DNA from 2 places in the Streptomyces sp. NPDC091371 genome. Region 2 is predicted to be linked to the other one. Evidence: riboswitches for the same ligand, from Rfam matches in the RefSeq annotation. Region 2 holds a riboswitch; the other holds the start of a gene.

Region 1 (4,399 bases), on a different contig from region 2:
TCCGCAGGCCCGCCAGGACGTCCAGCAGCCGTTCCTGCCCGTCCGGGTCCAGCCCGGCCGTCGGCTCGTCCAGGATCAGCACCCGCGGAGCCATCGCCACCGCCCCCGCGATCGCCGCGCGCTTGCGCTGGCCGTAGGAGAGGAGGTGGGTCGGGCGGTCCCGCAGCGACGTGATGTCGAGGGCCGCCAGGGCCGAATCGACGCGCTCGCGGACCTCCGCCACCGGCAGGCCCAGGTTCATCGGCCCGAAGGACACGTCCTGTTCCACCGAGGCCGCGAACAGCTGGTCGTCCGGGTCCTGGACCACCAGCTGGACCGCCGTCCGCAGCCGGGTCAGGCCCGCACGGTCGTACGTCACCTCCGCGCCGTCGAGGTGCAGCGCGCCCGAGCCGGGCCGCAGGCCGCCGCTCAGCAGCCGCATCAGCGTGGTCTTGCCGGAGCCGTTGCGGCCCAGCAGCGCCAGCGCCCGCCCCTCGGCGATCCCGAAGTCCACGCCGGACAGCACGGCGGGCCCGTCCTCGTACGCGTAGCCCGCGCCCACCAGCTCCACCAACGGCCTCACAGGTACAGCTCCTTCAGTACGAGGGTCACGGCCACCAGGGCCGCCAGCAGGGCGGCGGACCACGCCAGGAACCGCCAGGACAGCGTCGTCTGCGGCACGAGCACCCGCAGCGTGCCGTCGTAGCCGCGGCCCGCCAGGCCGGCCTGGAGCCGCCCCGCGCGGTCGAAGGCCCGTACGAACGAGGTCGCGGCGAGCCCGGCCACCGAACGCCAGGCGGCCGCCCGGCCGGTGTTCCCCAGGCGGGCCGCCTGGGCCTGGCGGATCCGGGCAAGGGAGTCGAGCAGCAGGAACGCGATCCGGTACATCACCAGGGCCACGTCCACCACCGGGGCCGGCACCCCCGCCCGGACCAGCCGGGGCAGCACGTCCGACACCGGGGTGGTGAAGGCGAACAGCAGCACGCCGAGGGAGGCCGCCGAAGTGCGCAGCAGCAGTTCGGCGGCGTGCCGGGGGCCGTCGGGGGCCGGCGCGACCCACCCCGAGGGCCCGCCGACCGCGAACAGCAGCGGCAGCGCCCCGGTGACGCAGAAGCCGAGCGGGATCCGGAAGGCCCGCCACAGCTGCCGCCCCGCCACCCCGGCGGGCCCGAGCAGCACGGCGAGCGTGGCGGCGGCCACCAGCGGCCCCCCGGGCCAGGGCGGCAGGCACACGGCGGTCACGGTGAGCCCGATCCCCAGCAGCGCCTTCTCCAGGGGGTGGCGCCGGCGCCAGCGGCTGCTGTGCGCGGCCGCGTCGATCGGCAGCACGGCTAGCGCTCCGCGCCGTCGGCCGCGGGCCCCGTACCCGGGTTCCGGCCAGGTGCGGTGCCGGAGTCGGCGGCCGGGACAGGTCCGGCAGCAGCCGGATCCGCGGCCGGCGTCGAGCCGGGGCCGACCGCCGGGCCCGCGCCCGAACCGGCCGGGCTCGCGGCCGCGCCACCCGCAGGGTCGTCTGCGTCGCGCGGGGTGCCCGAGCCCGCCAGGCCCGCGGCGGCGGCCTGGCGCCGGCCCGTGCGGAGGCCGAAGTAGTACGCCAGCACGCCCGCGCCCAGCGCCGCCTGGAGGGCGAAGAGCGCCGACTCGATCTCCGCGGAGGGGGGCTCGTACAGCGGGGTGAACCAGGGCTCGTAGTCCGGCTTCAGCTCGGTGATGGCGGCCTCCGCCTGCGCGTCGGCGCCCGCGAACGGCTCCTCCTTGCCCTCGCCGAGCCCCAGCGCGAGCGGGAGCACGGCGAGCGCCGCGACCAGGACCAGCAGCAGCGTGTTGATCTTCGCGTTCCTGCTCATCGGGCGGTCGCCTCCTTCAGCTTCGCGACGCCGAGGCGCACCAGGTCCGACCGGCTCGACCGCATCAGCAGCCGCATCACGAGCACGGTCAGCAGGCCCTCGCTCACGGCGAGCGGGAGCTGGGTGACGGCGAAGATCCCGCCGAACTTCCCGAGCGCGCCGAGGAAGCCCGTACCCGGGTCCGGGAAGGCCAGCGCCAGCTGCACCGAGGTCACGCAGTAGGTGACCAGGTCGGCGAAGAAGGCGCCGAAGAACACGGGCACCATCAGCGGCAGGTCGAGTCCGCGCAGCAGCCGGTAGACGGCGTAGCCCGCCCACGGCCCGGCGATGGCCATCGAGAAGACGTTGGCGCCGAGGGTGGTCAGCCCGCCGTGCGCCAGCAGCAGCGCCTGGAAGAGCAGGGTGATCGTGCCCAGCACCGCCATGACCGGCGGCCGGAACAGGATCGCGCCGAGCCCGGTGCCGGTCGGGTGCGAGCAACTGCCCGTCACCGAAGGGATCTTCAGTGCGGACAGGACGAACGTGAACGCTCCGGACGCCCCGAGCAGCAGCGTGCTCTCCGGGTTCTCCTTCACCTCGCGGGTGAGGGCGCGGACACCGTGTACGACAAAGGGGGCGGACGCGGCGCCCCAGGCGACCGCGTGCAAAGGGGGCAGGAACCCCTCGGCTATATGCATGAGTGGGGAAGACCTCTCCAGCACCTCGTGGATGGAATGCGCGCCCCGGCCGGTCTCCTGGCTCACGGGTACTGATGCCCGGGCTCCGCCTTCCCGGGGCCGTGCGGTCTCCCGCGCGGACCCAGTGGCTTCCCGCAGGAGTAGAGCCGGACTTCCCGATCACAGTGGCGAGGGCCGCACCGGTTTCCCACCGGTTTCCCGAACACCAAGGCCCACTGACCCTAGTCGGCCGCGCGGACCGGTACCAACCCGCCCCAAACCCGCGACCGACGCCCCGTACGGGCGCGGCCGGCTGGCGGGCCCGTACGCCGGTGCACAGGCTGAGGGCATGGCTGCCGAATACGACTACTCGAACCTCTCCGCCCTCTACGTGAACTGCACCCTCAAGCGCTCGCCGGAGGTCAGCAACACCGAGGGCCTGATCGACAAGAGCCGGGCCGTCATGGAAGCGGCCGGGGCCCGCACCTCGCTCATCCGCGCCGTCGACCACGACATCGCGACCGGCGTCTGGCCGGACATGACCGAGCACGGCTGGGAGAGTGATCAGTGGCCGGTGCTGTACAGCCAGGTCATGGACGCCGACATCCTCGTGCTCTGCGGCCCGATCTGGCTCGGCGACAACAGCTCCGTGATGAAGCAGGTCATCGAGCGGCTCTACGCCTGCTCCTCGATCCTGAACGAGCAGGGCCAGTACGCCTACTACGGGCGGGTCGGCGGCGCACTCATCACCGGCAACGAGGACGGCGTCAAGCACTGCGCCATGAACCTCCTCTACAGCCTCCAGCACCTCGGCTACGTGATCCCCCCGCAGGCCGACGCCGGCTGGATCGGCGAGGCCGGGCCCGGGCCGTCCTACCTCGACCCGGGCTCGGGCGGCCCCGAGAACGACTTCACCAACCGCAACACCGCCTTCATGTCGTGGAACCTCATGCACCTGGCCGCCCTGCTCAAGGGCGCGGGCGGCATCCCGGCCCACGGCAACCAGCGCTCCCTGTGGGACGCCGGCTGCCGCTTCGACTTCCCGAACCCCGAGCACCGGTAGCGGGGCCCTCCCGTCAGCGGGCGATGTCCACGACGAACCGCTCCGGGGAGTGCAGGGGGAAGGCCCGGTAGTACGGCAGCGTGTCGAAGGCGGCGCCGAAGGTGACGTACCCCTCGAAGTCGCCGGTCAGCGCGATGCCCTTGAGCTTGGGCAGGCTGATCTGCCGCAGCTTGGGTCCGAGGTAGACGTTCCCGCCCGCCTCGTCGTGGGCGGCGGCGGGGTGGAGGCGGATCTCCAGGAAGTACTTCCCGGGCAGCGGCACGGGCTTGCCGGACCCGTCGTAGACCAGCCGCGGGACGGGGGTGACGGTGGCCGTGGGGACGTACCCCTGGAGGTCGATGACGATCCGGTCGTACGTGGGGTGCCCGCCCCAGCGGGCGTTGACGACGAGCGGGGTCTGGGTGGTGGCCGTCGTGGCGGCGGTGGCGGCGGCGGCGGCCGGAGCGGCGAGCGAGAGCCCGGCGGTGAGCAGAACACCGGAGGCCAGGGCCACGATCCTGCGGAAGTGCGGGTGGTTCATGACGTCCCCTCGATTCGCGAGAGACGGGGACATGGGTGTCACTTCTGAGGACGCGGGGCGGCCTCGCGCGGTTCCGCGGGGGGTCGGTCGACGCATATGCAAAGGACATGCAATGGCCGGTTAATCTTCACGGCGTCGAAACATTTCGACGTTGAAGGCGACACACCTGAAGGAGGTTTGAATGTTTGCGAAGTTGAGCGACAAGCTTGTCGGGCTGGTGGTTCCCGAGGTCGAGGCCGCGGCCGTCACCTGTAGTGAGGCTCGTAACTACTGCAACGGCAACTGTCCGTTCTGGTTCTGGCGGCGCGCGCACTACATCACCTGCACCAACGGG
Region 2 (4,399 bases):
ATGCGGGCGTACACAGAACTGCTCGTCCGCACCTGCCACAAGCGGGGCGCACACGCCATCGGGGGCATGGCCGCCCACGTCCCCGGCAAGGACGCCGAGGCCAACGCGGCGGCCCTCGCCAAGGTCCGCCTGGACAAGGAACGCGAGGCCGAGGACGGATTCGACGGCTCCTGGGTCGCCCACCCCGGGCTCGTCCCCGTCTGCCGCACCGTCTTCGACGGGGTGCTCGGAGCACGGCCGCACCAGCTCGACCGGCTGCGCGACGACGTCCGCGTCACCGCCGCCGAACTGCTTTCGGTGCGGCGCGTCTCCGGTCCGCCCAGCCCCGAAGGCATCCGCGCCAACGTCTCCGTCGCCCTGCGGTACTTCGACGCCTGGCTGCGCGGCAGCGGAGCCGTCGCCCTCGACGGGCTGATGGAGGACGCGGCGACCGCCGAGATCGCCCGCGTACAGCTCTGGCAGTGGCTGCGCCACGGCACGGCCGACCCCGAGGAAGTACGGGAGCTCCTCGACACGGAGTGCGCCGCGCTCGCGAAGGCGCGGCCGGACGCCAGGGTCGCCGAGGCCCGCGCCGTGTTCGAGCGCAGCACGCTGGAACGGGACCTCCCGGCCTTCTTCACCCCCGACGCGTACGCCCGCCACCTGGTCCGCCGCCCCGAGGTCCGCTCATGAGCACCGCCATCCGCAGGGTCGGCATCGTCGGAGGCGGACAGATGGGCGCCGGCATCGCCGAGGTCTGCGCCCGCGCCGGCCTCGACACCGTGGTCTGCGAGGCCGACGCCACCGCCGCCCGGACCGCCCGAGAACGGGTGGCCGTCTCCCTCGAACGGGCCGTCCAGCGCGGCAAACTGGACCGGCTCACCGCCGAGGACGCCCTGGCCCGGCTCGTGTTCACCGGCAGCCTCGACGAACTCGCAGACCGGCAGCTCGTCATCGAGGCCGTCGTCGAGGACGCGGCCGTCAAGACCGAGGTCTTCGCGGCCCTCGACAAGACCGTCGAGGACCCGGCGGCGATCCTCGCCACCAACACCTCCGCCATCCCCGTCATGCGCCTCGCCATGGCCACCGGCCGCGCCGACCGCGTCGTCGGCCTGCACTTCTTCAACCCCGCACCCGTCCTGCCGCTCGTGGAGATCGTCAGCTCGCTGCACACCACCTCCGAGACACTCGACACGGTCGATGCCTTCGCCCGCGACACCCTGGGCAAGACGGCCGTCCACTCCCAGGACCGGGCCGGCTTCGTCGTCAACGCCCTCCTCGTCCCCTACCTGCTCTCGGCCATTCGGATGGCCGAATCCGGCTTCGCCACCGCCGCCGACGTCGACGCGGGCATGGAGCTCGGCTGCGCCCACCCCATGGGCCCGCTCAGGCTCGCCGACCTCATCGGGCTGGACACCGTCACCGCCATCGCGCAGTCGCTGTACGAGGAGTTCAAGGAACCCCTCTACGCCCCGCCCCCGCTGCTCCAGCGGATGGTGCAGGCGGGACTGCTGGGCCGCAAGAGCGGCCGCGGGTTCCACACGTACGACCGGGACCGATGAGGGGCCCGGTGGTGCCGCTAAGCTGACCCGCAGCAGCTGGTTCGCCCCGTCCGCCAGACGGGATGCGTCGTAAGAGGGAACCCGGTGGGAATCCGGGACTGCCCCGCAGCGGTGAGCGGGAACGACCGCCGTCATACGCACTGGGCCCGTACGGGTCTGGGAAGCGACGGCCAGTAGGTGTCTGCCCGAGTGGCCGACGTGCCCGCAAGTCCGAAGACCTGCCCGTTGCCCGCGCACGCCCTGCCGTGCGCGGACATCCCGGTGACCTCGTGGGCGGGTCGGCGAACACAACGGACGGTCGTACGGCGCTTGAAGCGCGCCGACGGACCGTCCTGTTCCGCCATCCCTTCGCGCTCCGCGTCCCGTCACCGGGGCCCATGGAAACGTGCTCGCGAAGGAGAGTTCCGTGACAACCGAGTCCGCAGCCGCGGCAGTACGGGCCACCGTGTACGGCTACCCCCGCCAGGGTCAGAACCGGGAACTGAAGAAGGCCGTCGAGGGGTACTGGAAGGGCCGCGTCAGCGCCGGCGCGCTCCACGAGACCGCAGCCCACCTGCGCCGGACGAACTGGCGGCAGCTGGCCGACGCCGGCATCACCGAGGTCCCGACCGGCGACTTCTCGTACTACGACCACGTCCTCGACACCAGCGTCATGGTCGGCGCGGTCCCGGCCCGCCACCGCGCGGCCGTCGCGGCGGACGCGCTGGACGGCTACTTCGCCATGGCGCGCGGCACCCAGGACGTGGCGCCGCTCGAAATGACCAAGTGGTTCGACACCAACTACCACTACCTGGTGCCGGAACTCGGGCCCGACACCGTCTTCACCGCCGATTCCGCCAAGCAGGTCGCGGAGCTGACCCAAGCCCGCGCGCTCGGCCTGGCGGCCCGCCCCGTCCTGGTCGGGCCGGTCACCTACCTCCTGCTGGCCAAGGCCGCCCCCGGGGTGGCCGACGACTTCCGGCCGATCACCCTGCTCGACCGGCTCCTGCCCGTCTACGCGCAGGTCCTCGCCGATCTGCGCGCCGCCGGAGCCGAGTGGGTCCAGCTGGACGAGCCCGCGCTCGTCCAGGACCGCACCCCGGCCGACCTGGGTGCGGCCGCCCGCGCCTACCGCGAGCTCGGCGGCCTCACCGACCGCCCCAAGCTGCTCGTCGCCTCGTACTTCGACCGGCTCGGCGAGGCGCTGCCCGTGCTGGCGAAGGCGCCGGTCGACGGACTCGCCCTCGACTTCACGGGCCGGGCCGCCGCCAACCTCGCCGACCTCGCCGCCGCCGGCGGCCTGCCCGGCAAGCGGCTGGTCGCGGGAGTCGTCGACGGCCGCAACATCTGGATCAACGACTACGAGAAGTCGCTCGCCACCCTCGGCACCCTCCTCGGACTCGCCGACCGGGTCGACGTCGCCGCCTCCTGCTCCCTGCTCCACGTACCGCTGGACGCCGCCGCCGAACGGGACGTCGACCCGCAGATCCGCCGCTGGCTCGCCTTCGCCCGCCAGAAGACCGCGGAGATCGCCACCCTCGCCCGCGGCCTCGCCCGGAGCACCGGTGCCATCGCGGCCGAACTCGCCGCCAACCGGGCCGACCTGGCCTCCCGGGCCAACTCCGCGATCACCCGCGACCCGGCCGTACGCGCCCGGACCGCGGCCGTCACCGCCGCCGACGGCCACCGCGCGCAGCCCTACGAGCAGCGTGCGGCCGCCCAGCGGGCCCACCTCGGCCTCCCGCTGCTGCCGACGACGACCATCGGCTCCTTCCCGCAGACCGCCGAACTGCGCACCGCACGCGCCGACCTGCGGGCCGGGCGCATCGACACGGCCGGCTACGAGGAGCGCATCGAGGCCGAGATCCGGGAGGTGCTGGCCTTCCAGGAGAAGGCGGGCATCGACGTCCTGGTGCACGGCGAGCCCGAACGCAATGACATGGTCCAGTACTTTGCGGAGCAGCTCACCGGCTACCTGGCCACGCAGCACGGCTGGGTCCAGTCGTACGGCACGCGGTACGTACGCCCGCCCGTCCTGGCCGGCGACGTCTCCCGCCCGGAACCGATGACCGTGCGCTGGACCTCGTACGCCCAGTCGCAGACGGACAAGCCCGTCAAGGGCATGCTCACCGGCCCGGTCACCATGCTCGCCTGGTCCTTCGTACGCGACGACCAGCCCCTCGGCGACACCGCACGGCAGGTCGCGCTGGCCCTGCGCGACGAGGTCGACGACCTGGAAGCCGCGGGCAGTTCCGTCATCCAGGTCGACGAACCCGCCCTGCGCGAGACCCTGCCCCTGCGGGCCGCGGACCACGCCGCGTACCTGGCCTGGGCGACCGAGTCCTTCCGCCTGACCACCAGCGGAGTCCGACCGGACACCCAGATCCACACCCACATGTGCTACGCGGAGTTCGGCGACATCGTCGACGCGATCAACGACCTGGACGCGGACGTCATCAGCCTGGAAGCGGCCCGCTCGCACATGCGGGTCGCCGACGAGCTGGCCGGCGCCGGCTACCCCCGCGAGGTCGGCCCCGGCGTCTGGGACATCCACTCCCCGCGCGTCCCCTCGGCCGACGAGGCCGCGGCCCTGCTGCGCGAGGGGCTGAAGGCCATCCCGGCGGAGCGCCTGTGGGTCAACCCGGACTGCGGCCTCAAGACCCGCGGCTGGTCCGAGACGAAGGCGTCCCTGGAGCACCTCGTCGAGGCCGCGCACCGCGTCCGCACGGAGACCGGAACGGCCTGAGGACCAGGGCGGGCACGGGGGCGTGCGCCCCCGTGCCCGCCCGTGGTGCGCTCCGCTCCCGGTAGCCTCCCCCTGCGCGCGGAGCGGCCGGCCCGCGCGGTGACCCGGAGGGCGGCTGGCATGCGGTGGACCA

What was found. A riboswitch is a leader RNA that binds a small molecule or an ion and turns the genes downstream of it on or off. The one in region 2 is predicted to bind cobalamin.
Region 1: it holds a riboswitch for cobalamin, as region 2 does, so the genes downstream of both, AB0O21_RS04390 (energy-coupling factor ABC transporter permease) here and metE (5-methyltetrahydropteroyltriglutamate--homocysteine S-methyltransferase) in region 2, are expected to answer to the same signal.

Annotation. Positions count from the first base shown of each region.
Region 1 covers NZ_JBFBFP010000002.1:336,376-340,774, forward strand. The annotation lists gene AB0O21_RS04375 (ATP-binding cassette domain-containing protein) at 1-562, opposite strand, end outside; gene cbiQ (cobalt ECF transporter T component CbiQ) at 559-1,308, opposite strand; gene AB0O21_RS04385 (energy-coupling factor ABC transporter substrate-binding protein) at 1,311-1,826, opposite strand; gene AB0O21_RS04390 (energy-coupling factor ABC transporter permease) at 1,823-2,503, opposite strand; cobalamin riboswitch at 2,533-2,728, opposite strand; gene AB0O21_RS04395 (flavodoxin family protein) at 2,832-3,545, shown strand; gene AB0O21_RS04400 (hypothetical protein) at 3,559-4,065, opposite strand; gene AB0O21_RS04405 (hypothetical protein) at 4,247-4,399, shown strand, end outside.
Region 2 covers NZ_JBFBFP010000008.1:229,031-233,429, forward strand. The annotation lists gene aceB (malate synthase A) at 1-672, shown strand, start outside; gene AB0O21_RS12715 (3-hydroxybutyryl-CoA dehydrogenase) at 669-1,541, shown strand; cobalamin riboswitch at 1,562-1,782, shown strand; gene metE (5-methyltetrahydropteroyltriglutamate--homocysteine S-methyltransferase) at 1,948-4,266, shown strand; gene AB0O21_RS12725 (oxygenase MpaB family protein) at 4,387-4,399, shown strand, end outside.